Regions from separate parts of the Pseudarthrobacter sp. BRE9 genome, predicted to be linked through region 1. Evidence: predicted binding sites of a transcription regulator. Region 1 holds the regulator's gene; the other holds the start of a gene.

What was found. Region 1 encodes HrcA, which represses chaperone genes, less so after heat shock. Its sites were predicted from a motif close to TTNGCACTCGNNNNNNNCGAGTGCNAA; they were not measured.
Region 2: a site for HrcA is predicted at 17,471-17,497, ahead of groL (chaperonin GroEL). Genes of this name have one in related genera too.

What each region holds. Positions count from the first base shown of each region.
Region 1 is NZ_JAUZUY010000002.1:401,085-410,361, reverse strand. Features, by position in the region: gene lepA (translation elongation factor 4) at 1-1,531, shown strand, start outside; gene hemW (radical SAM family heme chaperone HemW) at 1,557-2,786, shown strand; gene Q9R31_RS06770 (DUF4870 domain-containing protein) at 2,787-3,197, opposite strand; gene Q9R31_RS06765 (DUF3097 domain-containing protein) at 3,334-4,185, opposite strand; gene hrcA (heat-inducible transcriptional repressor HrcA) at 4,358-5,371, shown strand; gene dnaJ (molecular chaperone DnaJ) at 5,459-6,586, shown strand; gene Q9R31_RS06750 (16S rRNA (uracil(1498)-N(3))-methyltransferase) at 6,589-7,362, shown strand; gene Q9R31_RS06745 (GerMN domain-containing protein) at 7,355-8,272, opposite strand; gene Q9R31_RS06740 (PhoH family protein) at 8,680-9,277, shown strand, end outside.
Region 2 is NZ_JAUZUY010000009.1:164,335-183,772, reverse strand. Features, by position in the region: gene Q9R31_RS16340 (MFS transporter) at 1-1,239, opposite strand, end outside; gene Q9R31_RS16335 (TetR/AcrR family transcriptional regulator) at 1,324-1,860, shown strand; glycine riboswitch at 1,955-2,051, shown strand; gene gcvP (aminomethyl-transferring glycine dehydrogenase) at 2,238-5,096, shown strand; gene gcvT (glycine cleavage system aminomethyltransferase GcvT) at 5,108-6,256, shown strand; gene Q9R31_RS16320 (L-serine ammonia-lyase) at 6,581-8,008, shown strand; gene Q9R31_RS16315 (TspO/MBR family protein) at 8,061-8,606, opposite strand; gene Q9R31_RS16310 (peptidoglycan bridge formation glycyltransferase FemA/FemB family protein) at 8,729-9,862, shown strand; gene Q9R31_RS16305 (peptidoglycan bridge formation glycyltransferase FemA/FemB family protein) at 9,994-11,310, shown strand; gene Q9R31_RS16300 (threonine/serine exporter family protein) at 11,345-12,832, shown strand; gene Q9R31_RS16295 (siderophore-interacting protein) at 12,889-13,728, opposite strand; gene Q9R31_RS16290 (uracil-DNA glycosylase) at 13,743-14,513, opposite strand; gene Q9R31_RS16285 (DUF3263 domain-containing protein) at 14,696-15,025, shown strand; gene Q9R31_RS16280 (LytR C-terminal domain-containing protein) at 15,077-15,718, shown strand; gene Q9R31_RS16275 (cold-shock protein) at 15,884-16,090, shown strand; gene Q9R31_RS16270 (ABC transporter substrate-binding protein) at 16,087-17,385, shown strand; gene groL (chaperonin GroEL) at 17,676-19,310, shown strand; gene Q9R31_RS16260 (sugar ABC transporter substrate-binding protein) at 19,393-19,438, opposite strand, start outside.

The DNA of each region.
Region 1 (9,277 bases):
CGAGGGCGCAATCCTGCTCGTGGACGCGGCCCAGGGCATTGAGGCCCAGACGCTGGCGAACCTGTATCTGGCAATGGAAAACAACCTCACCATCATCCCGGTGCTGAACAAGATCGACCTGCCTGCCGCACAGCCCGAAAAGTACGCGGCCGAACTTGCCAGCCTCATCGGCGGCGATCCGGAGGATGTCCTGCGCGTCTCCGGTAAGACCGGCGTCGGCGTGGAAGCCCTCCTGGACAAGATTGTCCGCGACCTGCCCGCGCCGGTGGGTGATCCCGATGCGCCGGCCCGTGCCATGATCTTCGACTCGGTCTACGACACCTACCGCGGCGTGGTGACCTACGTTCGCGTGATGGACGGCATGCTGCACCCGCGCGAACGCATCCAGATGATGTCCACCAGGGCCTCGCATGAGCTTCTGGAAATCGGTGTCAGCTCCCCGGAACCCACGCTCTCCAAGGGGCTTGGGGTCGGCGAAGTGGGTTACCTCATTACCGGTGTGAAGGACGTGCGCCAGTCCAAGGTGGGCGACACTGTCACCAACCTGGCCAAACCTGCCGCCCAGTCGCTTCCGGGCTACGCCGACGCCAAACCCATGGTGTTCTCCGGCCTTTATCCGCTCGATGGGGCCGACTACCCTGTTCTCCGCGACGCCCTCGAAAAGCTCATGCTCAATGACGCCGCGCTCGTCTACGAACCCGAGACTTCGGCTGCCCTGGGCTTCGGCTTCCGGGTGGGCTTCCTGGGACTCCTGCACCTTGAGATCACCCGCGAACGCCTGGAGCGCGAATACAACCTTGACCTCATTTCCACCGCACCGAACGTGGAGTACGAGGTAACCCTGGAGGACAAGAAGGTTGTCCGGGTGACCAACCCCAGCGAGTACCCCACCGGCAAGATCGCCGAGGTCCGCGAACCCATGGTGTCCGCCACCATCCTGGCTCCCAACGAATTCGTCGGCGCCATCATGGAACTGTGCCAGGCACGCCGCGGCGTGCTGGGCGGCATGGACTACCTCTCGGAGGACCGGGTGGAAATCCGCTACCGCCTGCCGCTTGCGGAGATCGTGTTCGACTTCTTCGACATCCTGAAGTCGAAGACCCGGGGCTACGGCTCCCTGGACTGGAAGGCTGACGGTGAGCAGGTCGCTGACCTGGTGAAGGTCGACATCATGCTCCAGGGTGAACAGGTGGATGCCTTCAGCGCCATCACGCACAGGGACAAGGCGTACGCCTACGGCGTGATGATGACGGGCAAGCTCCGCGAACTCATCCCGCGGCAGCAGTTCGAGGTGCCCATCCAGGCAGCCATCGGTTCCAGGATCATCGCCCGCGAAAGCATCCGGGCCATCCGCAAGGATGTGTTGGCGAAATGCTACGGCGGTGACATCTCGCGTAAGCGCAAGCTGCTGGAGAAGCAAAAAGAAGGCAAGAAGCGCATGAAGATGGTGGGTACGGTGGAGGTGCCGCAGGAAGCGTTCATCGCCGCCCTCACCACCGACGAATCGAAGGACAAGGCCAAGAAGAAGTGACCACCGCCCAGCGGGGGACCCGCTGATGCCCAGCGTACTTCCCCTCGGCGACCCGGCGCCGTCGGACGGTCTGCTGCCTCCCCAGGCAGCGGACGGTGCGGCGGCCCGGGCATTCGGCCTGTACGTCCACATTCCGTTCTGTGCGGTGCGCTGCGGCTACTGCGACTTCAACACCTACACTGCCACGGAACTGGGCGGTGGAGCGTCCCAGGACGCGTACGCGCAGACCGCGGTGTCCGAAGTGGCGCTGGCGGCTACCGTGCTGGCTCGTTCCGGGCTGCCGGACCGGAAGCTCGGCACCGTATTTTTCGGCGGCGGCACGCCCACGCTGCTGCCCGCGGATGATCTCGCCATGATCCTTCGGGCTGCCGTCGACCAGTGGGGCATTGAGGATGGTGCTGAGGTCACCACCGAGGCCAACCCGGATTCCGTCACGCCCGAATCCCTTGCCGTCCTCAAGGAGGCCGGCTTCACCAGGGTCTCCTTCGGTATGCAGTCAGCGGTTCCGCACGTCCTCAAGGTCCTGGACCGCACCCATACCCCGAGCCGGGTGCCGCAGGTGGTGCAGTGGGCGCGCGAGGCAGGACTCGCTGTCAGCCTGGACCTGATCTACGGGACGCCGGGGGAGTCGCTGGCCGACTGGCGCCACTCCCTGGAGACCGCGCTCTCCTACGAGCCGGACCACATCAGTGCCTACGCCCTGATCGTCGAGGACGGCACCAAGCTGGCCGCGCAGATGCGCCGAGGCGAAGTTCCGGGGATCGACGACGACGACCACGCGGACAAGTACGAGCTCGCCGACCAGCTGATCACCGAAGCCGGACTCGGCTGGTACGAGGTCAGCAACTGGGCCCGGACCCCGGAACAGGCCTGCCGCCACAACCTCGCCTACTGGCGGGGTGACGACTGGTGGGGCATCGGCCCCGGCGCGCACTCCCACATGGGCGGCGTCCGCTGGTGGAACGTCAAGCACCCGTCCGCCTACGCGAACCGGCTGTCCCAGGGGCTTTCGCCCGCCGCCGGCAGGGAAACCCTTGACGCGGAAACCAGGAACCTGGAGCGGGTCATGCTGGAAGCGCGGCTGCAGACGGGCCTGGATGTCTCAACGCTCAGCGCCGGGGGACGGCACGAGGTGGCCGGTCTGATCGCCGCCGGCCTGGTGGATCCTGCTGCCGCGTTCGGCGGACGCCTGGTCCTTACCCTCAAGGGCAGGCTCCTGGCGGATGCAGTGGTCCGCCGCATCCTGCCGGACTGATTACTTAATCCAGCGCAGGTTGTACTGGTAGCGGTGCGGCTGGCCGCGGTTGACGTGGATCCCCGCTGCCACGGAGAAGCACGTGAGCGCCACCCAGATCAGTGTGGCAATAACCGCGAAAATGTTGCCCACGTAGGGGATGAACACCAGGATGTTGGCCAGCACCGCGGCAATGGTGGGCGGCAGGCTGAAATTCAGCGCTTCCTTGGATTCCTGTGCCGTGAACGGCCCGCGGTCACGGAAGATCAAATAGATCAGCAGCGAGGGGATGCAGCCCAGGATCCCGCCAAAGTGCGCGAGCGTTGCCCACTGCCGGTCTTCGCTGGCCGTCAGCGGCAGGGCGTTGGCGGGGACGCCATGGTACTCGGAACGGCCCTGGCCGTCCCTGTGATCACGTGCGTTTTCTGCCACAGTCTGTTCCTTCGAAGGTGCAAGTGGTGCTGAGTACGAATTCCGGCGCATGCAGTGCCTGGAAAAATGGTGCAGTGCCTCAAAGATAAGGAACCGCACTACCAAGAATACTGGGTCCGGGCCGCATCCCCGCCCTTCAGGGCACGGTCAGGAAATCGATGACCTCCTCAACCCTGCCCAGCAGCGACGGCTCGAGGTCCGCGTACGTTCGGACCGCGCCCAGCAGTTTCTGCCACCCCAGGCCGATGTCTTCCTTGGTTGCGTGGGGCCAGCCGAAAGCCTTCAGGATCCCGGTCTTCCAGTCCTGCCCCCGGGGTACGGCAGGCCATTTGTCGATGCCAAGGACAGCGGGCCGGATCGCCTGCCAGACGTCCACGTAGGGGTGTCCAACGATCAGGACGTTGCCGGCGGCACCCGGGGAGGCCATGACGGCGTCTGCGATGCGGGACTCCTTGGAATCCGGAACCAGATGGTCCACCAGGACGCCGAGCCGCCGGCCGGGCCCGGGCCTGAAGTCCGTGACGGCCGCTGCGAGGTCGTCAATGCCGTGCAGGGGCTCGACGACGATGCCTTCCACCCGGAGGTCGTCTCCCCAGACTTTTTCCACCAGTTCGGCGTCGTGCTTTCCTTCCACCCAGATCCGGCTGGCTTTGGCCACCTGGGCGCGCTGTCCGGCCACCCGTACCGAGCCAGAGGCCGTCCTGCCCGCTGCCGGACCGGCAGTGGCTTGCCGTGGCGCCGGGGGCATCAGCCGGATGGGCTGGCCCTCGAGGAGGAAGCCGAATCCAAGACGGAAGGAACGGGACTTCCCCCTGCGGTCCTCCAGCGCCACCACATGCATTCCGCCGGATTTCTCCACGCGTGTGACGGCCCCCACCCAGCCGGACTGCACTTCCTCAAGCACCATGCCGCGCTCGACAGGGATTTCAGGCAGTTCCGTCCGCGCGGGAGCCGATATGCCGCGTGGGCCCCAGTTCTGGTAGTCCATGGATTCGATCCGCCTAGCGCTAGCTCCTCAGCCCCGGAATTCCGCCCGGGGCGGTACCAATGCTAACAACGGGCCGAGGCATAATAGACTGTTAGCACTTAGGCATGTCGAGTGCTAACCCTGGGTTGCATCGGGAGGGGCATGCGCCCCGAACCATGGATGGAGGTGGAGAGTGAGCGAGCCACGCAAGCTGGAAGTATTGCGGGCCATCGTGGAGGACTACGTCCACTCCCGCGAGCCGGTTGGGTCCAAGGCGTTGGTGGAGCGGCATCATCTTGGCGTCTCCAGCGCCACCATCCGCAACGACATGGCCGCCCTGGAGGACGAGGGTCTGATCACCGCGCCGCATACCAGCGCCGGCCGGATTCCCACCGACAAGGGCTACCGGCTCTTTGTCGACCAGATCTCGGCTGTCAAGCCGCTCTCGGCCGCCGAGCGCCGCGCCATCCAGTCCCTGCTCGAAGGCGCGGACGACCTCGACGACGTGCTGGAACGCACCGTCCGGCTGCTGTCGCAACTGACCAACCAGGTTGCCGTGGTCCAATATCCGCATTTGAGCAGGGCACTTGTCCGCCACATCGAATTCGTCCTGCTTGCCCCCCGCAAGGTCCTCGTGGTCCTGATCGCCAACAGCGGCAAGGTGGAGCAGCGGGTGATCGATGTCGGGCAGGACCTTGGCGACGACGCGCTGGCTGAACTTCGCACCCGGTTCCTTGGCGCACTGGGCGGAACACCGCTGAGCCAACTGGCCAGGGCGCTGCCCGCCGTCGTCGCTTCAACCCCCCACCCGCAGCGGCAGGCCGCACACGCGCTGGCGCTCGGGCTGGAGGGCCTTGCGCAAAACAGCCGTGAAGACCGGATGGTGATGGCAGGGACTGCCAACCTGGCCAGATCCAACGTGGACTTCCCGCTCAGCATCGGCCCGGTGCTCGAGGCGCTCGAGGAGCAGGTGGTGATGCTGAGGCTGTTGAGCGAAATGGCCCAGGACCACCGTGGCGTCGCTGTCAGCATCGGACGGGAGAACCCCTACGACGGCCTTGCCGAGGCCTCCGTAGTGGCCACCGGTTACGGTCCGGACAGCGCCGCGAAAGTAGGGATCCTCGGGCCCACCCGGATGGACTATCCCACCACCATGGCCGCCGTCAGGGCAGTGGCGCGCTACCTTTCCAGGATTTTGGGGCCCTGACTCTTCACCGCCGGAGCCTGTTCCGGCAGGGAAGCAAGAGCCGGGCCGCCCCACTGAACGCAGTACAACAAGGAAGAGATACGAACTTTGAGCAGCCACTATGACGTCCTTGGAGTCTCACCCGAAGCTACGGGCGAAGAAATCAAAAAGGCCTACCGGAAGCTGGCCCGCACCCTTCACCCTGACGTAAACCCCGGTCCGGAGGCGTCAGAACGGTTCAAGGCAGTAACCCACGCCTACGAGGTGCTTTCCGACCCCCAGAAGCGCCGGATCTACGACACCACGGGCAATGAGAACGGCACGGACAACGGCTTCGGCGGAGCGGGCTACGCCGGGCAGGGGTTCGCATTCCAGGACATCTTCGACACCTTCTTCGGCGCAGGCGGCACATCCGGCCCGGCCTCGCGTGTCCGGCGGGGACAGGATGCACTCATCAGCGTGCGGATCGACCTCCGGGACGCGGTATTCGGCGTGAACAAGAAACTCGAAGTGGACACCGCCGTGGTCTGCCCCACCTGTGACGGATCCTGCTGCCGGCCCGGCACCCATCCCGAACGCTGCGACATCTGCGGCGGCAGCGGCCAGGTCCAGCGGGCCGTCCGCTCCATCCTCGGCCAGGTCATGACGGCGGCCCCCTGCGGCACCTGCGAAGGTTTCGGCACGGTCATCAAGGACCCCTGCAACGAGTGCAGCGGCCAGGGCCGTATCCGCAGCCGCCGGTCACTGACCATCAAGGTTCCCGCCGGCGTCGCCACCGGAACCCGGATCCAGCTCTCCGGACAGGGCGAAGCGGGTCCCGCGGGCGGTCCGGCCGGTGACCTGTACGTGGAAATCCGCGTCAACAATGACGCCACCTACGTGCGCGAAGGCGATGACCTGCACGCCACCCTGCACATTCCCATGACGGCCGCTGCCCTGGGTACGGACGTCAGCCTGGAAACCTTCGACGGCACCCAGGAGATCGACGTCAAGCCCGGAACCCAGTCGGGGGAAATCATCACCCTGCGCGGCCTGGGCGTCACGCACCTTCGGGGATACGGCCGCGGCGACCTGAAGGTCCATCTTCAGGTGGACACTCCCGCCAAGCTCGACCCCGCGCAGGAGGACCTGCTGCGCCAACTCGCCAAGCTCCGTGGTGAACAGATCACCGAAGGCAAGCTCGCTGCCAGCGGCGGCATGTTCGCCAAGCTCCGGGACCGGCTCGGTAACCTGTAGCGGTGAGCAACCCCGTCTTCTTCACTCCCGCCGGTTCGCTGGATGGCATGGCTGCCGGTGAAGTCATTGTCCTCGGAGGCGCGGAGGCGCGGCACGCCGTTACTGTCAAGCGGCTGTCTCCCGGCGAGGCGGTGGACATTGTCGACGGCGCCGGCACCCGGATGACCGGAAAGGTGGTAGCCGCTGCCGCCTCGGAACTCGAGGTGGAGTGCGGGAGCCTGAGTTTCGAAGACAGGCCGGCCGTCCGGCTGGTGCTGGTACAGGCCCTGGCCAAGGGGGACCGCGACGAGCTGGCCATTGAGACGGCCACCGAGCTGGGTGTCGACGCCGTCATACCCTGGCAGTCCGAACGGTCCATTGTGCGCTGGAAGGGTGACCGGGCGGCCCGGGCGCACGCCAAATGGGAGTCGTCCGTTGCGGCAGCCGCCAAACAGGCGCGCCGCGCCTGGATTCCCGAGGTGCGGGCCGCCGTCGAAACGGCGGGGCTTTCCGCTGCCGTGGAGGCTGCCGACCTGGCCGTCATCCTCCACGAGGACGCGGTGCGCCCGCTGCGCACGGTCCTTGAGCGGTGGCAGGCTGCTGCGGGCGCCGGGCCCCGTGAAATCCTGCTGATCGTCGGACCGGAGGGCGGCATCAGTCCTCGCGAAGTTACGAAACTCTGCGGCCAGGGCGCCGTGACCGCCCTCCTGGGGCACCACGTCCTGCGGTCCTCCACGGCCGGGCCGGCCGCCGTCGTGCTTGCCAGCGACGTCCTTGGCCGCTGGGCCGCTACCTGACCTTAAAGGACCTTGTGTCCTCGTTCCGGTCAGGTTCTCCGCCGGAACCGGCCTGGGCCATCCGCAGCACGTAGTCGCCCGGCGGAAGGTTGAGAGCCAGCGTAAAGACGCCGGCCTGCCCCTGTTCGGCGGCCGCTGTGGTTTCACCTGCCAGGAAAGGTGCTTTGCTGCCGTTGTCCGGGGCCTGCAGGATCTGCCAGCGGATCTTCGCCCCCGGGGATGTGCTGCGGCCCGTGATCTTCACGCTGCCGCCGGGCATCTCGACGCCCTCCTGGGGATCGATGATCCAGACCGGCGCCACCAGTCCGGCAGCACGGGTCATCAGCGCGCCCAACTGGACTGAGCCAAAGGCGACGTAGTCAGTGTGCCCGTCCACGAGGATCCGGACCCGGACCTGCTGGCCGGTGTCGATCAAACCCGAACTTGCGGCGGCAGCCGTTGCCGTATAGATCAGCTGCTGGATGGCGCGGGCAGCCATGTCTGCGTCCAGATTGCTGTTGAAGGCATCGGCCGAGACGTCCACCGTGATGACGTCCTTGCCGGAGATCGAGGTGGCAAGTTTGTCCGGGTTCTGCCAGGGCGTAAAGAAGTCAGGGTCCAGCGGTTTCTCCGACATCATGGCGCGCAGGGCGCGGGTGACCGGGTTCTCCTGCTCCGGGACGTCGCGGAATTCCCGGTAAAGGAACACATTCCCGCCGCTGCGGCCGATCCAGTAAACCGGCGCCTTGCTCGAGGACTGCGTGGTTTCCAGCGGGGCGCTGGTGGAGAGCGTGTCCGGCATGGTGCCGCCCGTGGCCGGAACCGAGGCAATCGTGCCGGTGGGCGAGGGACCGCCCTCGGCCGTGCAACCGGCCAGGCCCGGAACCAGAACCAGGAGTCCTGCCAGGACGGCGGGGCCCAGGCGGCCCATAGGTCGTCCTGCCCTTTCGGGCACAGAGGTTTCCGGCACTGTCCTGCCCTTGTCCTTTCCTGGCGTGGCGGGCCGATCCCCCTGGCGGCCTGATGCTCCAGCAGATGCTGGATTTCCAGCATTGCACAGCGGCGCGGCCTCCCAGCCGCTCTTTGCCTCCTCCGGCGCAACTGCAACGGGAACGATATGAGGCCGATATGAAGTTGATACCTAAGGCCGCCCCGGGCACCCTCCGGAAGGCTCCTTGCCACTGTTCCGTGGCGGCCCGGTATCCGGCCCGGCCCCGCGCTGGCGTAAGATAAAGGGATCGCTGGGGCAAGGAGCACCGTCCAAGGGGCGCCGGCATCAGCCAATGCAAACAAGTGATGTCGATCTTCGAGGGGACCACGGGCCTGCGGGCCAGCACCATGACTGAATCAGCGAATGGTAAGCGCCGGCTCAACACAGGCGAAGGAAGTCCGGGGGAATTCCCGCACACCCTGCCCGGCACCCGGACCGAAGTAGTCCTCTTCGAGAACTCCGACCAGATGGTTCAATCACTCGGCAGCCATGATGAGGCGCTGCGGTTCATCGAAGACCAGTTCCCGGACGTCAACTTCCATGCCCGCGGCAATGAACTGTCCATCAGCGGCCCCTCCGGTGACGTTCCCCGGATCATGCGGCTCCTCCAGGAGGTCCGCGGCCTCGTGGCCCGCGGCACCGTCATCACGCCTGCGGTGCTGCAGCAGCTGGTGTCCCTCCTGCGCACCCAGTCACTGCAGAATCCCGTGGATGTGCTCACCCACGACATCCTCTCCAGCCGCGGCCGGACCATCCGGCCCAAAACTCTGAACCAGAAGAACTACGTTGACGCCATTGACGCCAACACGGTGATCTTCGGCATCGGTCCCGCCGGCACCGGCAAGACCTACCTCGCCATGGCGAAGGCGGTCCAGGCGCTGCAGCAAAAAGAGGTCAGCCGGATCATCCTCACCCGCCCCGCGGTTGAGGCGGGGGAGCGGCTTG
Region 2 (19,438 bases), on a different contig from region 1:
CGTTTCGGAGATCGCAGCGGCGGCGCCCGACTTCTCGGGCGGGGCGGAGCCGAGGATGAGGTCGTTGGAGATGGTTTCGGCTGTGCCCACGCCCAGCGCCAGGACCAGGAGGGCCGCCAGCAGCAGTGAGGGCCCGCCGTCGTGGTTCCCGAAGGCCACCATGGTGTAACCCGCAGCGCTGAAGGCCAGCCCCGCCGCCACCACATATCCGGGGCGGACCTTGCGGACCAGCGGCACCACCACCAGGCCGGCCACCACCGTGGCGGCCAGTGCCGGGATCATGGCAACGCCGGCAGCGGACGGGGTCAGGCCCTCGAGGAGCTGGAGGTGCTGGGCGAGGAACAGGATGAACCCGTTGAAGGAGAACAGGGCAAGGATGTTGGCGCTGATGGCCATGCTGAAGACCCTGTTCCGGAAGAGGGACATGTCCAGCAGGGGGTGCTTCAGCCGCTGCTGCCGCTGCACGAACACCACTCCCATCGCCAGGCCAAAGGCGATGGTGCCCAGGCCGGCAGCCCCAGGACCTTCGGTGGCAACCGCCTTGATCCCGTAGACAACGGGCACCATGACCAGCATGGAGAGCAGGATGCTGGGGATGTCCACCTTGCCGGGCGCCGGATCCTTCGATTCCGGAATGAAGGCCGGTCCAAACACCAACAGGGGGAGCATGAGCGGGACTGCCACCAGGAATATGGCGCCCCACCAGAAGTGCTGCACCAGCCATCCGCCGAAGATCGGCCCCAGCGCCGCGCCGCCGGAGAATCCGGCAGCCCAGATGGCGACGGCCAGCCTCCGGCGGTTGGGCTCCGGGAAGATGTTGCGGATCAGTGACAGCGTGGAAGGCATCAGCATGGCACCGAAGAATCCCAGGGCGGCACGGCCGGCGATGAGCCACTCCGGTGCGGGGGCAAAGGCGGTGGCAACGGAGAGCCCGGCAAAGCCGATGCTGCCAAGGATCAGCAGCCTCCGCCGCCCAATCCGGTCGCCAAGGCTTCCCATTGATACCAGCAGCCCGGCCAGCACCAGGGGATAGGTGTCAACGATCCACAGAAGCTGCACGCCGCTGGGCTGCAGGGCCCGGGCGATGGCCGGCAGCGCGAACGTCAGTGCGGTGTTATCCACCGCCACCAGCAGGACGGGAAACATCAGCAGCCCCAACGCCAGCCAGTCACGCCACTGTGAGCGTGTGGTGGTGCTGTCCGCCGGCGCGGGCGCGGAACTTTTGAAGGAAATTGCCATGCGATAACTATACCGTCCAGACGGTATAGTTTGAAAACCTTCGTGTTTCCGTTTTTCAGCCTTATGGAGGGCATGATGGAAGGCATGCCCCGAAAGCCTGTTGCCCGTGATGCGGTCCTAGACGCCTTCGAGTCCCTGCTGATCGAAGTCGGGGAGCGGGCCGCCACCCTCGACGCCGTGGCCCGCAAGGCCGGGGTGTCCAAAGGCGGCCTCCTGTACCACTTTCCCAACAAGGAAGCGCTCATAGCCGTGCTGCTTGACCGGTTGGAGGGCCTGGCCCGTGAAGACGCTGACGCGATGGCCGCGGCGGCTGAAGGCGCTGCAGCGTACTTCATCCGTTCCTCCGTGTGGGCGGATACGCCGCTGGACCGTGCCATCGTGGCCGCCACAAGGCTTGCGGAGGTGGCCCATGAAGAGACACGGCGACGGTTTGCTGCCATCCAGCAGCGCTGGCTGGATGAGATTGCTGCCGATGTTGGACCCGGGCTGGCCAAGGCGGTCCTCTACATGGGGGACGGGCTGTACTTCAATGCCATGTTGTCCGTTGCCCCCGCACCGGCAGGGGGAGCGGCCGCTGATGTGGAGGAACTCCTGGCGGCCTTGGAACGGCTCCGGAGGTAGCCCCGGCTATTTGCCGGGAGGGGTTGCCGCGTAGGACAATAGAAAGTTGTCAGGGCTGTCACCGGCCTTCACGATCCAACAAATGAATAGCCTTTGATCTGCGGCGGGAGAGTTCTGCCGAAGTACAGGCAGGCGCCGTAGGAGCAAATCCTCCCCAGGAATCTCGCAGGCCCCTGTACCGCCGCGGCGAGGCGCCTCTGGAAAGCAGCAGGCAGTCCACCTTCCTTTGGGGCGGTAAGGACTGTTGTGTTCACCGACGGTGCAAGCGGGTCCTGCCCAGGCAGGCAACGCGGAAACTCTCAGGTCCAATACAGAGCGGGGAGGAACCCTAATAGCTGTGGCGTACCCTGCGCCGCCTGAGTAAATGGAGTTCCTTCGTGTCGGTTACCCCAGCCTCCACCACCTTCGTCGACCGCCATATCGGCGCCCGCCGCCAGGCCGACGTCGACGTCATGCTCAAAGCCGTAGGCTACGACTCGGTCGATTCCCTGGTTGACACCGCGGTTCCCAAGGTCATCCGCCAGGAAACCGCCCTTCGCCTGCAGGACGCCCTCAGTGAGGTTGAAGTCCTCACCGAACTGCGGAAGCTTGCCGCGAAGAACAAGACGGCAGTGCAGCTCATCGGCCAGGGCTACTCCGACACCGTGACTCCGCCGGTGATCCGACGAAACATCCTTGAGTCGCCGGCCTGGTACACCGCCTACACCCCTTACCAGCCGGAAATTTCGCAGGGCCGGCTCGAGGCGCTGCTGAACTTCCAGACCATGGTGCAGGACCTCGTGGGGCTGCCCATTGCCAACGCGTCGCTGCTCGATGAAGCAACCGCCGTGGCTGAGGCCGTGTTGCTGATGCGCCGCGCCAACAAGACCAAGCCGGCGGCCGACGGCAAGACCGTGCTGGACATCGACGTGCTCCCGCAGACCATCGCCATTGTCAAGGGTCGCGCGGAGGCGCTCGGCTTCGAGGTGGAGGTCGCCGACCTGTCCAAGGGCCTTCCGGAGGGCGATATCAACGGTGTCGTGCTGCAGCAGCCCGGCGTTTCCGGGCGGGTCTGGGACCAGTCCGCCGTGATCGCCGCGGCGAAGGAGCGCGGTGCCCTGGTCACGGTGGCCGCGGACCTGCTGGCCCTGACCCTCATCACTCCGCCGGGTGAGCAAGGTGCGGACATCGCCGTCGGCTCCGCCCAGCGGTTCGGTGTTCCGCTGTTCTTCGGCGGCCCGCACGCCGCCTACATGGCTGTGCGCAAGGGCCTGGAGCGTTCGCTTCCCGGCCGCCTGGTGGGCGTGTCGAAAGACGACGCCGGCGTTCCCGCCTACCGTCTGGCGCTGCAGACCCGCGAGCAGCACATCCGCCGCGAGAAGGCCACCTCCAACATCTGCACCGCCCAGGCCCTGCTGGCCATCGTTGCCTCCATGTACGCGGTGTACCACGGCCCGGACGGGCTGAAGGCGATCGCCGAAACGGCCCATGGCCACGCCCGTACCCTGGCGGCCTCCCTTGCCGCCGCCGGCGTTGAGGTCCTGCACAAGAGCTTCTTCGACACCCTGACCGTCCGGGTCCCCGGACGGGCTGCCGGCTTCATCGCCGACGCCGAGGCGCGGGGCATCAACCTGCGCAGCGTCGACGCCGACACCGTCGGCATCGCCCTCGATGAAACCACGACGCCGGCCATCGTCGCCGAAGTTGCCGACGTCTTTGGCGCCCCGGTTGCCGAAGGCCGAAGCGAGGACCAGGGCTTTGGGCTGGAGGCCGCCGTCGGGCGTTCCTCCGACTACCTGCAGCACCCGGTCTTCAACACCCACCGCTCCGAAACCCAGCTGCTGCGCTACATCCGTAAACTGTCAGACCGGGACCTGGCGCTGGACCGCACCATGATCCCGCTGGGCTCCTGCACCATGAAACTGAACGCCACGGCAGAGATGGAAGCCATCTCCTGGCCCGGGTTCGCCTCCATCCACCCCTTCGCCCCGGACTCCCAGACCGAAGGCTGGCGGGAGCTGATTTCCGGGCTGGAGGCGGATCTTGCCGAGATCACCGGCTACGACCAGGTGTCCATCCAGCCCAACGCCGGTTCCCAGGGCGAGCTCGCCGGGCTGCTGGCGATCCGCGGCTACCACCACTCGCGCGGCGAGGCCCAGCGCAACGTCTGCCTGATCCCGGCCTCGGCGCACGGCACCAATGCCGCCTCGGCCGTGCTCGCTGGCATGAAGGTCGTCGTCGTCGCCACCGCGTCTGACGGCACCATTGACCACGACGACCTGACGGCCAAGATCGAAGCCCACAAGGACGTCCTGTCCTGCATCATGATCACCTACCCCTCCACCCACGGGGTTTACGACGGCGACGTCCGCGACGTCTGCGACGCCATTCATGCTGCCGGCGGCCAGGTCTACATCGACGGCGCCAACCTGAACGCCCTCGTGGGCCTGGCCCAGCCGGGCAACTTCGGCGGCGACGTGTCCCACCTGAACCTGCACAAGACCTTCTGCATCCCGCACGGCGGCGGCGGACCCGGCGTCGGACCCGTTGCCGCCAAGGCCCACCTGGCCCCCTTCATGCCGGGCGATGCGAATAAAGCTGCGCATGAGGCTGGGCACGGTGTTGCGATTTCCGCATCCCGGTTTGGCTCCGCCGGAGTGCTGCCGATTTCCTGGGCGTATGTGAAGCTGATGGGCGGCGAGGGCCTGACCGAGGCCACCAAGTCCGCGCTGCTGGCAGCGAACTACGTCGCGTCCCGGCTGAACGAGTATTTCCCGGTCCTCTACACGGGTGAGGGCGGGCTGGTGGCGCACGAGTGCATCCTGGACCTGCGGGAACTGACGGCCAAGACCGGGGTTACCGCCGAGGACGTGGCGAAGCGGCTGATCGACTTCGGCTTCCACGCCCCCACCCTGTCGTTCCCGGTTGCGGGCACGTTGATGGTGGAGCCCACCGAGTCCGAGGACCTGGCCGAGATCGACCGCTTCATCGAGGCCATGATCAGCATCCGAAAGGAAATTGACCAGGTGGCCAACGGCGACTTTGCCGTGGCGGACTCGCCGCTGCGCCGCGCACCCCACACGGCGGCAGCCGTCGTCAGCTCTGACTGGGACCGCGCCTACCCCCGCGAGCAGGCGGCGTTCCCTGCCCACCACAAGCAGGACAAGTACTTCCCGCCCGTGGGCCGGATCGACGGCGCCGCCGGCGACCGGAACCTGATCTGCTCCTGCCCGCCGCTGGAAGACTTCGAAAACTAAGGACCGGCACCATGACCGAGAAATACACGGCGCTTTACGACGAGCACAAAAAGCTCGGCGCTTCCTTCACGGACTTCGGCGGCTGGCAGATGCCGCTCAAGTACAGCTCTGAACTTGCCGAACACCATGCTGTGCGCAACGCGGCCGGCCTGTTCGACCTCTCCCACATGGGCGAAGTCTGGGTCACCGGCCCCGACGCCGCCGCCTTCCTGGACTACGCCCTGGTAGGAAAGATCTCCGCGATGGCCGTGGGCAAGGCCAAGTACTCGCTGATCTGCAATGAGGACGGCGGCATCATCGACGACCTCATCACCTACCGCCGCCCCGCTGCGCAGGATGGTACCGACGTCTTCCTGGTGGTCCCCAACGCGGGCAACGCCACCGTGGTCGCCGCAGCCCTGCAGGAGCGGGCGTCGGGGTTCGATGTTGAGGTGGAGGACGCCTCAGCCCGCACTTCGCTGATCGCTGTCCAGGGTCCCAAGGCCCAGGAACTCCTGCTGCGCCTGGTCCCGGCCGCGCAGCATACCCTGGTGACGGAGCTGAAGTACTACGCGGCCGTCAGCGTTCCGCTCCTGGTGGGTGGCGCCGGCAAGGAACTGCTGCTTGCGCGTACCGGGTATACCGGTGAGGACGGGTTTGAGATCTTCGTGGACAACGACGATGCGCCCGCCCTCTGGCAGGCTGTGATCGCCATCGCCGACGACGGGGAACTGACACCGGCAGGTCTCGCCTCCCGCGACTCCCTCCGCCTCGAAGCGGGGATGCCCTTGTACGGCAACGAACTGTCGCTGCAGGGCGACCCGTTCGCCGCAGGCCTGGGCGCCGTCGTCGCACTCTCCAAGGAAGGCGACTTCGTCGGCAAAGCCGCCCTGGCGGCCAGGAAGGAAGCCGGCGCCGGCAGCACCTCCGGCCGCCGCCTCGTGGGGCTCAAAGGCCAGGGCCGCCGCGCCGGCCGCGCGCACTACCCTGTCCTTAAGGACGGCACCACCGTCGGTGAAGTCACCTCCGGCCAGCCGTCACCCACCCTGGGCTACCCCATCGCCATGGCCTACGTCGACGTCGAATACTCCGCACCCGGCACGGCCCTCGACATCGACCTCCGCGGCAAGGCCGAACCGTTCGAAGTCGTCGAGCTGCCGTTCTACAAGCGCGTCAAGTAGGGTGCGTCTCCGTGGTCACCTTTCGCCCGGAGGGACAGTGGCCACCTTCGGGGCCGGCGGACCGGACATTTTCACGCGTGCTGCTCCTTCGTCGCTTTGACGCACGCTTTCGAAAAGTCCGGCTCCGCCGGCCCCTCCTGCGCGATCGTTGTCGGCCTGTTCGTTTGGGCACATAGGTGACCCGCCTCCGGAGTGGGGGGGCATCCGGCAGCGTGCGTCTAAAGGAGCGTCACGTCCGCGCAGCGGGCGTCTTCGCGACCGAGCACGCAGAGGATGTCCTGCCCGCTCCACCCCAACCACCCGTATTAGTTAGGACTACCCGTTATGGCTGTTGGAGTCTTTGACCTGTTTTCGATCGGTATTGGGCCTTCGTCGTCGCATACTGTGGGGCCGATGCGGGCTGCTGCCGTTTTTGCGGAGGAGCTCAAGGCTTCCGGGGTGCTGGCTGGGGTGGCGTCGTTGCGGGTGGACCTGTACGGGTCGTTGGCCGCGACGGGGCATGGGCATGGGACGATGACCGCGGTCCTGCTCGGGTTGGAAGGGTTTCACCCGGAGTTGATCCTGCCCGACGAGGTGGAGGAGCGGCTGGCTTCGATCGCTGAGACCGGGACCTTGAACCTCGCTGGTGCGGTGCCGTTGCCGTACGGGGTGAAGGACATGGTGCTGCGGCCGCTGACCGTCCTGCCGCGGCACACGAACGGGATGACGTTCACGGTGTCCGACGCCGGCGGCCAGGTTTTGCATACGGCGACGTTCTTCTCGGTGGGTGGCGGGTTCATCGTCCGCGAGGGCGAGGAAGACGCCGCGCAGCAGGAACTGGACGCGTCCAAGGAGGAACTGCCGCTGCCCTTCCGCACCGCGGCGGAACTGCTGGAGCACTGCCGGAGCACCGGTCTGGGCATCAGTGACGTGATGCTCGTCAACGAGAAGGCGTCCCGTACGGAGGAGCAGATCCGGGAGGGTTTGCTGCATATCTGGTCGGTGATGGAGGACTGCGTGGCCACGTCCCTGAAGCGTGACGGGGTGCTGCCCGGGGGACTGAAGGTCCGCCGCCGCGCCCCTGACTGGTATGACCGGTTGAAGAAGGAAAGTTCACGGCCGGACGGTGAGGGCCAGGACGAGGACTTCTATGACCCGAAGTATTGGCAGGAGTGGGTTAACTTGGTCGCGCTGGCGGTCAATGAGGAGAACGCCTCCGGCGGCCGGGTGGTCACTGCACCCACCAACGGAGCGGCGGGGATCATCCCGGCGGTGCTGTTCTACGCCCTGCACTTCGCCCCCGGCATGGACCAGGCCAGCCAGGAGGACCGGGACGGTGTGGTGGTCAGGTTCCTGCTCGCCGCCGGCGCCGTCGGGGTGCTCTACAAGGAGCAAGCCTCCATCTCCGGGGCCGAGGTGGGCTGCCAGGGCGAGGTGGGTTCCGCGTCGTCGATGGCCGCGGCGGGCCTGGCCGAGGTGATGGGCGGGACCCCGGCGCAGGTGGAGAACGCCGCCGAAATCGCGATGGAACACAACCTGGGCCTGACCTGCGACCCGATCGGCGGGCTGGTCCAGGTCCCCTGCATCGAACGGAACGCCATCGCCGCCGCGAAAGCGATCAACGCCGCGAAAATGGCCCTCTGGGGCGACGGCACCCACCGCGTCTCCCTCGACGAAGTCATCATCACCATGCGCGAAACCGGCAAGGACATGAGCTCCAAATACAAGGAAACGGCCAGGGGCGGCCTCGCCGTCAACGTCGTCGAATGCTGACCGGCAGCAAACCTGTCCCGCATGCCGGCATTGCCCGCGTAGTACCCGGCACCTAATTGTGCGCTGCGGCCCACCAGTTAAGGCTGGCCGCGAACACCAGCCATGACACGTACGGGAGCAGGAGCAGCCCGGCCGTGCGGCTGACAGGACCGAAATACAGCACCGTCACCGCCACGGCGGCGATCAGGGCCAGGATGAAAACCAGCCCCAGCCACAGGGCTGGCGTGCCGAGGGCGGGGTAGAGGGCAAAGAACGTTGGGGTCCAGGCAAGATTCAGGACCAACTGGATGCCGTAAGCGGCCATCGCCCGCTGTGTCCCGGTGGTGCGCTTGCGCCATACCAGCCACGCGGCGACGGCCATTGCCGTATAGAGGACGGTCCAGACGGGACCAAATACGCCGTTGGGCGGGGACCAGGGGGCCTTGTCTGCGGTGGCGTACCAGCCGCTGACATTGGCTGCCGAAGCCAGGCCCCCCAGTGCCGCCACCAGCAGGGACGCCACCAGGAATCCGATGAGCGCGGCCACCTGGATCCGGGGGCTGTAGGGCTGCCTGCCGCTTCCCGTGCGGGCTGTGGTCGCTTCCCCGTCCGGCCTCATGTGCTCAACCCTTGTTCAACGCCAACAGCGGCGTCAAGCCGGCACTCAGCACGGCGGATGGCAAGCTGTCCAACCGTGCGGGGAAAAGCCGGAAGCACATCAGGCTTTAGACTTGAGGCTGCATGTCCGCACGCATCCAGAAGTACAGAAACCGCGCACAGACCCGATTGGACAAGGCCCCCTTGCGACAATTCACCGCACGTTTTGCCACCGCCGAGGAAATTGAAAACTGGGACAAGCACGTCACGGCCAACCCGAACGGCGGCAACATGCTGCAGTCAGCGGCCTATGCATCGGTCAAGAACGGAAGCGGCTGGAAGGTCCGGTTCCTGGTGCTGGAAAGCGACGGAAGCGCCAGCTACAACCTGGTGCTGGAGAGAAGCTTCCCCGTCCTGGGACGGTTGTGGTACCTGATCAAGGGCCCCGACCTGGCGGCTGCAGCGGACCTTGGAAGCGCCCTTGAAGCCTGTGCGTCCTTTGTCCGCAGCCGGAAGCTGAACGTCTTCACCATCAAAGTGGAACCGGACATCATCGATTCCGACGAAGCGCAAAAGGAATTGCGCGCGGCCAACCTGGTCAAGGCGCCCAACATCCAGTCCAACGACTCCACCGCCCTGCTGGACATCTCGGGCTCCGAGGAGGAAGTGTTCAAAGCCATCTCCTCGCGCGCCCGCAACGCCATCCGGCGCGCCGAGCGCGAGGGCTGCCAGGTGATCCGCAAGGAACAGGGACCTGAAACCTACCGCGCCCTTTACGACCTGATGGCCAACACGGTCAACGCCAAGGGATCCATGCCCCTGCGCAGCTACGACTACTACGCACGGTTCTGGGACGAGTTCTGCAACCGCGGGCAGGGCAATTTCTTCTTCACCTATGAGGACGGAAAGCCCAGCGTGGGCGCGTTCGTCATCAACTACGGTGCCAAGGCAACCTACAAAGACGGCGGTTCCACGCAGAACCGCAAGCAGTACGGGGATTCGCACCTGGTGCAGTGGGCCGCCATCCGGAGGATGCAGGAACTCGGCTGCACGGAGTACGACTTCTGCGGAACCCCGCCGGCTGCGAGGATTAAGGACAAGACCCACAACCTCTTCGGAATGGGCATGTTCAAGACCAGCTTCACCAAGACAGTCACCGACTTCGTGGGCTGCCACGACTACGTCCTGTCCCCGCTGCGGCACCGGTTCTGGGTCAACGGCGGCGAAAAGGTCTTCCGCCGCATCGAAACCGCACGGACCGGCCAGCAGTTCTACTGACCTGCCGCCGAGACACCCGAAAGCCGCCGCGACCCCGCCGGCCCCGTACGCATCCGTGCGGCCCGCCCCCGAACACCGTCCGTCCAGCGCGCGCCCACCAGGCCGCGAAGAGTCCAGAAGAAGGTCATCCCTTGAATCCAGTTTCCGCCGCTACCGGGCTTGAGTACGCCAACCTCAGTGACGCCGAATTTGAGGCCTTCGCCCTTAAGCACCCGCAGAACAGCTTCCTGCAGTCCATCGACTTTGCCCGTTTCCAGCGCTCCCGCGGGCAGCAGGTGGAACTCTTCGGGGTCCGGCGCGACGGGGAACTCGTGGCGGCAGGAAAGCTCAACTACACCACAACCCGCCTGGGCTACACAGTCTGCGAATGCGCCAAGGGCCCCCTCATGGACTACACGGACCGTGAATTGATGAGTGCCGTCGTCGAACTTCTCCGCAAACACGCGGCAGGCCGCAAGGCCGCTGAACTGCGCATCTCGCCGAACGTCAGGTACATCGCACGCGACGCTGACGGCGCCGAGCACCCCGACGTCGAGGACAACCGGCCGCTGGTGGCCGACCTGGAACGGCTGGGGTTCCGGCACCAGGGCCTGGACATGAACTTTGTCAACGTCAACTGGATGTTCATCAAGAACCTCGTGGGCATCCAGGACGCCGAGGAACTGATCATGAGCACCAGCTACCGGACCCGCAAAGCCATCCGCAAAGCGGAAAAGAACGGCGTCTTCCTGGAACAGGCCACCCTGGAAACCCTGGACGATTTCTATGGCGCCTTGAGCCGGGCCGGTGACGAAAAAGGATTCGTCTACCGCGAACGCGAATACTACGAACACCTGCTCCGCATCACCTCGGCGGAATTCACCAAGCTGATGATGGCCAAGATCGACATCCCGGCCTACCGGAAATCCATCACCGAGCGCCTGGCAACAGAGTCCGCCACCGCAGCCGATCTCCGCCGTGAGGTTGAAGAAACCGGCAGCAAGAAGAAAGCCAACCGGCTCAAAGTGGTCCAGGACCTGGTGGACAGCTACGAGCGGAGCCTGAAGGACATCGAAAGGTTCCCCGACTCCGTAGGGACCGCCACCGTGGCAGCCATCCACTTCGTCTGCTACGGCGATGAGGTGGTGTGCGTTATCGGCGGCACCGTCCAGGATTACATCTACTTCAACGGCGCCACGTCCCTGTACTGGGGGATGATGCTGCACGCCCTCGATAAGGGATACCCGAGGTACAACTTCTACGGAACCTTCGGCATCTCCGGCCAGGACGAGGAAGGCCACGGCGGCTACGAATTCAAGAAGGGATTCGGCGGGGAGGTGGTCCAGCTGGTAGGTGACTTCGTCCTGCCGGTACGGCCCGCCGTCTTCCATGCCAACCGGCTCGCCAGGTCTTCGGCGGCGGCCGCCCGCACGCTGCTGGGCAAGCTGCCGCTGAAGCGTGCAGCCTGACCGTCCGTAAACCGCGTACAGGGAGGAAACGGGCATGACCGACCGGCCCGCACGGCCAGGGCACAGGCCGAAGACAGACGGCCTGCCCAAGACTGAACCGCTGACCTCTGCCCAGCTTCGGCAGGATGCTGCCGCGAAGAGGATGCTGCGCCGCCTGGTGCAGGGCGAGAACCCGCCAACGGCGCCCCTGAGCATCGTGGACCGGCTGGCGGGCAGCCCGTACGCCAACCCCACCATCCAGGTGGGCGGCGTGGACACCTCGGCCCGGAAGACCCTGGACTTCGCCCTGCACCTGGCCGAGACCATGTTCCGGTATGGTGCGGGCGCCCTGGAGGTGGAGACCAGCATCATCGCCGTCACCGCGGCCCTGGGGCTGAAGAACATCGAAGTGGACATCACCAACCAGTCCGTGGGCATCAACTACGCGCCCAAGGACCAGACGCCTATCGCCTTGCTGCGCGTGGTGCGGTCCTGGACCAACAACTATGCCGGTCTGGCAAAGGTACACCAGCTGGTCACGGACATCGTGGCCGGCGGCGTGGGCCGTGACGAAGCGATCCGCCGGCTCAACGAGGCCATCACCAGCCCCAAACCGTACCCGCGCTGGATGGTCACGGCGGCGTTCGGCATCTTCGCCGCCGTGTTCGTCGGCGTGCTGGGTGGGGGCCCCGTGTCCTCGGCAGTTGCGTTCGTTGCCAATATCGGCATCAGCCTGCTGGCCCGGCAGCTGGGACGCTGGCGGGTGCCGGACTTCTTCATCACCGCCAGCTGCTCCTTCGTGGTCACCATGCTGGCGCTGCTGCTCTGGCAGTTCGGGCTCACCGCCTCGCCGTCCATCGTGGTGGTAGGCGGCATCCTGCTGCTCCTGCCCACCGGCCGCCTGGTGTCCTCCGTGCAGGACGCCATCAACGGCTTCCCGGTGACGGCGGCCGGACGGTTCCTGTCCACGCTGCTAACGTTCGGAGCCATCGTGGCAGGGATCGCTGTAGCCTTCGTGGTGGGGGAGCTGACCGGGCTTCAGCGCATCGACGTCACGCAGACCTTCCCGCCCGCCTACGATCTGTGGGTCCTCATCATCTTCGTGGCCGCCGCCGTGATGGCCATCGGCATCACGGAACAAACCACCTGGAAGCTCCTGCTGCCCACGGCAGCCGTCGGCGTGGCAGGCTACCTGGTGCTGCTCGGCTGCGGCCTGCTGGGAATCGGAGACCGTTTCGCCCCCGCCATCGCCGCCGTCGTCATTGGCCTGCTGGCAAGGGTGGTGGCGCTGCGGATGGGTGCGCCGCAGCTCGTGGTCGCAGTCCCCGCAGCCCTGATCCTGCTGCCGGGCCTCACCATATTCCGGTCCATGTATGTCCTCACCGTTGAGGAGTCCGAAATCCTTGCCGGTGCCGGCGGAATGCTCAGCGCCGGGGCAATCGTGCTGGGAACCGCCGGCGGGATCGTCCTGGGCGACGTGCTGGCCCGTCCGCTGACCCGCAGCCTGGCAAGCAACGAGCGGCGCCGGGCCCGGCGCCGCTGAACCGCGCCCCTGAACCGACCTGGAACCGGGCCCTGGCGCACCTGTTCCCAAGTGCCTTAGATCTGTCCGACGGGGAGCTTCTTCTCGGCCTGGAACACATCCTCCACCCGCCCCTGCGCCCAATATCCGGAGAGGGATACCTGCCGGCGCTCCACGCCGCGCTGCTTGAAGAAGACTTCGCGGAGGGCCTTCATGTAGCCGCGTTCGCCGTGCGCAAAGACGTCCACCGTGCCGCCAGGCCACTCGGCCTCCGTCACTGCCGTGACCAGCAGGTCGCTGGAACCCGCCGGGGTGCCGTTGCGGGCCAGCCAGGTGATGTTCAAACCGGCGGGCGCGGAAATGGGCTGGATGTCCGCCTCGGAATCCACCTCCAGGAAGGCAAGCCCGGTTGCGTCCGCGGGCAGCGCCTCGATGCATGCGGCGATGGCCGGCAGCGCCGCTTCATCTCCGGCAAACAGGTACCAGTCCGCCTCGGGGTTGGGGTTGTAGGCGCCGCCGGGACCGGTGAACGTGAGGGTCTCGCCCGGCTGGGCCCCGGCCGCCCAGGGACCCGCCAGGCCCTCGTCGCCGTGGACCACAAAGTCGATCGCCAGCTCCCGCGCCTCCGGGTCCACCCAGCGCAGCGTATAGGTGCGGGTGAACGGCCACTGGTCGCGCGGCATGGTTTCCCGGACAGCCCACAGGTCCAGCGGGGAGGGATAGTCCACGCCGGGCTGCGGGAAGACGATTTTCACGTAGCGGTCCACGAAGCCGCTGTTGGTGAAGTCGCTGAAGCCCTCGCCGCCGGCCACGATCCGGACCATATGCGGGGACAGCTGCTCCTTGCGCAGCACGGTCAGGTTGACCTGGGGACGGCTCTTCTTCGTGGCGCTGGTGGCGGCAGGGACGGTGCTCATAAGGCAAGCCTAAGCTAGGCCGACGGCGGGAGTTCCCAGGTTACGGCCGGCGCACCTTGTTCGCGCAGCAGTTGGTTGACGCGGCTGAACGGCCTGGAGCCAAAGAACCCGCGGGAAGCGGACAGCGGGCTGGGGTGCGCACTGGAGACGGCGGGGGCACCGGCCAGGAGCGGCCGGACCCCCTCAGCCTCCTTGCCCCACAACACCGCCACCAGGGGCATCCTGGACCCATCCGCGGCCCGGCGGCCGGCCAGCGCGGTGACTGCCGCCGTCGTAATCTCCTCCCAGCCCTTGCCCCGGTGGGACCCTGCGGACCCTGCCCTGACCGTGAGCACGCGGTTCAGGAGCAGCACGCCCTGCTCGGTCCACGCCGACAGGTCGCCATGGGCGCGGGGCGGAATGCCCAGGTCCGATTCGAGCTCGCGGTAGATGTTCACCAGGCTGCGGGGGAGGGGGCGCGTGCGCGGGTCGACGGAAAAGGACAGCCCAACAGCGTGGCCCGGGGTGGGGTAGGGGTCCTGCCCAACAATGAGGACCCTGACGCCGGCGAGCGGCTGGCGGAAGGCGCGCAGGACGTTCGACGGCGGCGGCAGGAGTTGGTGCCCGGCCGCCTCTTCGGCAGCCAGGAAGGACAGGACCGACCGGAGCTTGCCCTCCACGCCCTGCAGGGCCGCAGCCCAGTCCGGCGCCATGAGTGCTGCCAGGGGCAGGTCAGCCAGGTCAGCGAAGCTGGTGCCGTCTGCCGGGTCCTGCTGCAGCTCGAAGAGCGCATCCGATTCAAACATCGTTCCATTCTTGCAGGCACCTCCCTGCCGGCGCCCACCTCGCAGCACTCACCTCGAAGGCACCCTGCGGAGCCCGCCAGCCGGAACCACCAGACTGCGGGCCGAGGCGCGAATGACACGGGTGTTATTCGGCCGGTAGCATGGGGGTAAGACATTTACTGTAACCAGCGAAGGAGTGTGCCGTGGCGGAACCGGCCCGGGAACACCTGCCGGAGCAGGATCCACGGAAGTCCCTCCTGGCGGATTTCACCCTTCGAGACTCCTCCCTTTCCGAGCGCGAACAGCAGATGCTGGCCCTGGAACGGCAGTGGTGGAAGTACGCAGGAGCCAAGGAACAGGCCATCCGCGACCTGTTCGATCTCTCCGCCACCCATTACTACCAGCTCCTCAACGCGCTGATCGACCGCGAGGATGCCCTGGCCCACGATCCCATGCTGGTGAAGAGATTGCGTAGACTACGTACGTCGCGCCACCGTGCGCGCACTGCCCGGCGCCTGGGATCCGACGCTTAACACGCCCCAGGCCGGGACAACAGCCGCAATCAACAAGGATGTCCTTCCACCATGACCAGATACGCCCGCGATGAATTCGACAAGGTCCCGGAGGCCGCGTCGCGACAAGGTGTCCATCGGACGGCCTCGGCCCCATCCCGGGTGCGGCTCTGGCCCATCCTGGCGGTAGGAATGGCGGCCCTGGCCATCGGGCTGGTGTCCTTCCTGATCCTTCCCAGGCTTGGGTTCAACGCCACGGCGAGCCAGGCCTCGGCAAGCGTGGAGTCAGCCCCACTGGCCGGAACCGGTACCACCCCCTCGGCTCCACAGGCATCGGCGCCTCCTGCCGTAGCGGCGTCGCCGTCTGCCTCGTCCGGGCCAACCCACAGCACCGACCCCGAGCCCCAGGCGAGCGCATCTGCCACCCAGCAGGCCGTCGTCGACAGGACCCAGACAGTTGCCGTCTACAACGCCGCAGGCACGGCAGGGCTGGCCAGCCGGGTGGGCGGAACCGTCCAGGCTGATGGCTGGCGCCTGGGCCAGGTAGGAAACTGGTCCGGCGCCCCGCAGAAATCCTCCGTGATCTTCTACTCCGGTCCCCAGCAACTGGCCAGCGCACAGGCTCTTGCTGGGCTGCTCAACATCCCCACCGTGGTCAGCAGCACCGAATTCCAGGTGCCCCTCGTGGTGGTGCTGGGCCCCGGCTACCGCTAGCCGCACCCGCTCCCGTTACGCCTCCATAACGTTCATGCCTCGGGACAGTCCGCTGCCAGCGCCCGCCGGCGGCGATTGGCTAGAGTGATTTTCAAGCCAGGGCCGGCCGGGCTTTACGCCGACGGTCCGGTCCCACCCGGCACCCAACGGAAAGAGTTGTTCATCATGGCACTGGGAACCGTCAAATGGTTCAACGCTGAAAAGGGCTATGGCTTCATCACCGTTGACGGCTCCGGCGACGACGTTTTTGTCCACTGGTCCGCGATCCAGGGAGAGGGCTACCGCGGCCTCGACGAGGGACAGAGGGTGCAATTGGAAGTCGGGGAGGGCGAAAAGGGCCCGCAGGCAGAAAACGTCCGGCCCGCCCAGTGACGCCGTTTTACCGTTCCACTGTCCGCGTCCGTGCGGCGCTGGCCGCCTCCCTGGCAGCCGTCGTCACGGTCACCGCATGTTCGGGCGGCGGCAACGCCAGGGTGGACACAGCGGAAGCGTCCGGGGACGGTGTCCTCCGCGTGGGACTGATCCTGGACAACACCGGCGACAGTGCTTTCCTTAATGCACCCCAGCTGGCCGCAACCAAGCTGGCCATCCAGGAGATCAACGCTGCCGGCGGACACAAAGGCCGGCCGGTGGAGCTGCTTCCTGCGCATCCCGGCCGGGAAGCCGCGGGGCAGGCGAACGACCTGGTGGCCGCCAAAGCGGACGTGGTGATTGGACCCACCGATTCCAGCCACGCGGCCGCGGCAGTGGACATCCTGTCCCGCGCGCACATACCGCTCATCTCGCCGGCCAACACCGCTGCCGCCCTCTCCGGAACCGCCGGCGGAGGCTACTATTTCCGCACCGCTGCATCCGACGTCGCACAAGGACCCGTGCTGGCCAAACTCGCCAAGGCCGCCGGGGCCGCCACCATCGTCGTGCTGCACCAGGAAGGCGCCTACGGCAAGGACCTGGCGGCTGCCGTCACGGCAGCTGCCCAGCAGTCCGGCCTGACGGTCCTGCCCGGAGCCGGCTTCAAGCCCGGCGACGCCGCAGAAGCCGCACGTTCCGCCGCCAAAGCCAAGCCGGACGCCGTCGTCCTGGTTGCCCGGGAAGGTGCGCGGGGCGCATTGGCCGAGCTGAACAATTCCGGCCTCAGCGGTTCAAAAATCGTCCTCAGCGACGGCGCCTTTGCCCGCTACGGCTCCGGGCTCGCCCCCCGGGTCCTGGACGGTACCCGCGCCGTCGTCCCCGGCCAGCTGCCCAGCGCCGCCTTCCAGGGAAAACTGCTGGGTGTGGATCCTTCCCTGAAGGACGTTTCGTATGCTGCGGAAACCTACGACGCCGTGACGCTGGCTGCCCTGGCCGCGGCCAGGGCCCAGGACGACGCAGGACGCTCCATAGCCGCCAACCTGATCCCGGTGTCCGGCGGGACTGCATCAAGGGTGGCTGCATCCAACGGGGGTGGAACGCCAGAACCAGCAGCGCCCCCGGCCCGGTGCCTGACCTACAGGGAATGCCTGGGCGGGCTTGCCGCCAGCCCGGGCATCGATTACGACGGCGAATCGGGCCCGGTTGCCTTCGATACCAATGGGGACATCACCACCGCCGTTTTCTCCGTCTTCACGTACGGCCCGGACAATAACCCCAGTCCTACCGGGCGCGAGACGACCGGGCACTCCGGCTGATCGCCCTGGGCGAAGCCGCTGCCCCCACCCGCCCTTGCCGCGTCTTTTCGCTTGCACTCTCACCTGGGGAGTGCTAATTATTGAGTTAGCACTCTGACGTACCGACTGCTAAAGCAAAGCCAGGTTTCGGCCGGCGGCGCGCTGCACCGGTCGAGGAGCGAAAGAAACACCTAACTGGAGTGAGATCCGCACCCGGAGGCATACAGAGGCCGATGGCGAAGGATCGTCCGTCGCGGGCACTGCAGCGAAGGTTCATTCTTAACGACTGTCCCGAAAGGACTACTGCCGTTATGGCCAAGATCATTGCATTTGATGAAGAGGCACGCCGCGGCCTTGAGCGGGGCCTGAATATCCTCGCCGACGCCGTTAAGGTCACCCTCGGCCCGCGTGGACGCAACGTCGTCCTCGAAAAGAAGTGGGGCGCCCCCACGATCACCAACGATGGTGTGTCCATCGCCAAGGAGATCGAGCTGGACGATCCTTACGAGAAGATCGGCGCCGAGCTGGTCAAGGAAGTTGCCAAGAAGACGGACGATGTTGCCGGCGACGGCACCACCACGGCTACCGTCCTGGCCCAGGCCCTGGTGAAGGAAGGCCTGCGCAACGTTGCTGCCGGCGCCGACCCGCTGTCCCTCAAGCGCGGTATCGAGAAGGCCGTTGAGGCCGTCACCGCCGAGCTGCTGAACTCCGCCAAGGAAATCGAAACCAAGGAAGAGATCGCCGCTACGGCGTCCATCTCCGCCGGTGACGAGGAAATTGGTGCCCTCATCGCCGAAGCCCTGGACAAGGTGGGCAAGGAAGGCGTCATCACGGTCGAGGAGTCCAACACCTTCGGCCTGGAGCTTGAGCTCACCGAAGGCATGCGCTTCGACAAGGGCTACATCTCCGCCTACTTCGTCACCGACGCCGAGCGCCAGGAAACGGTCCTCGAGGATCCGTACATCCTGATCGTCAACTCCAAGATCTCCAACGTCAAGGAACTGGTTGCTGTCCTGGAAAAGGTCATGCAGTCCAACAAGCCGCTGCTGATCATCGCCGAGGACATCGAGGGCGAGGCCCTGGCCACCCTGATCGTCAACAAGATCCGTGGCACCTTCAAGTCCGTTGCCGTCAAGGCTCCGGGCTTCGGTGACCGCCGCAAGGCACAGCTGGCCGACATCGCCGTCCTCACCGGCGGCCAGGTCATCTCCGAAGAGGTTGGCCTCAAGCTGGAGAACGCCGGCCTGGAGCTCCTGGGCCAGGCCCGCAAGGTTGTTGTCACCAAGGACGAGACCACCATCGTCGAAGGTGCCGGCGACGCCGACCAGATCGCAGGCCGCGTTTCCCAGATCCGCGCCGAGATCGAGAACTCGGACTCCGACTACGACCGCGAGAAGCTGCAGGAACGCCTGGCCAAGCTGGCCGGCGGCGTTGCAGTCATCAAGGCCGGTGCCGCCACCGAGGTTGAGCTCAAGGAGCGCAAGCACCGCATCGAAGACGCCGTCCGCAACGCCAAGGCTGCAGTTGAAGAAGGCATCGTGGCCGGTGGCGGCGTGGCCCTCATCCAGGCCGGCGCCAAGGCATTCGCCAACCTGCAGCTGTCCGGCGACGAAGCAACGGGCGCCAACATCGTCCGCGTTGCCATCGACGCTCCGCTGAAGCAGATCGCCTTCAACGCAGGCCTCGAGCCCGGCGTGGTTGTCGACAAGGTCCGCGGCCTGCCTGCCGGCCACGGCCTGAACGCAGCAACGGGCGAGTACGTCGACCTGCTGGCTGCCGGCGTCAACGATCCCGTCAAGGTAACCCGCTCTGCCCTGCAGAACGCGGCTTCCATCGCCGGCCTGTTCCTCACCACCGAAGCTGTGGTGGCTGACAAGCCGGAGAAGAACGCCGCCCCCGCGGGCGGAGACGACATGGGCGGCATGGGAGGCATGGGCGGCTTCTAAGCCTTCCTGCCGGGACCCGTCCCGCCAACCGCAAAATGCGGCCCCCTCCTTCGAGGGGGCCGCATTTTTGTGTCCTTGAGATCTACTTCCGGGCCGAGTCCAGCATTCCCTGGACTTCCTTCTGGAAG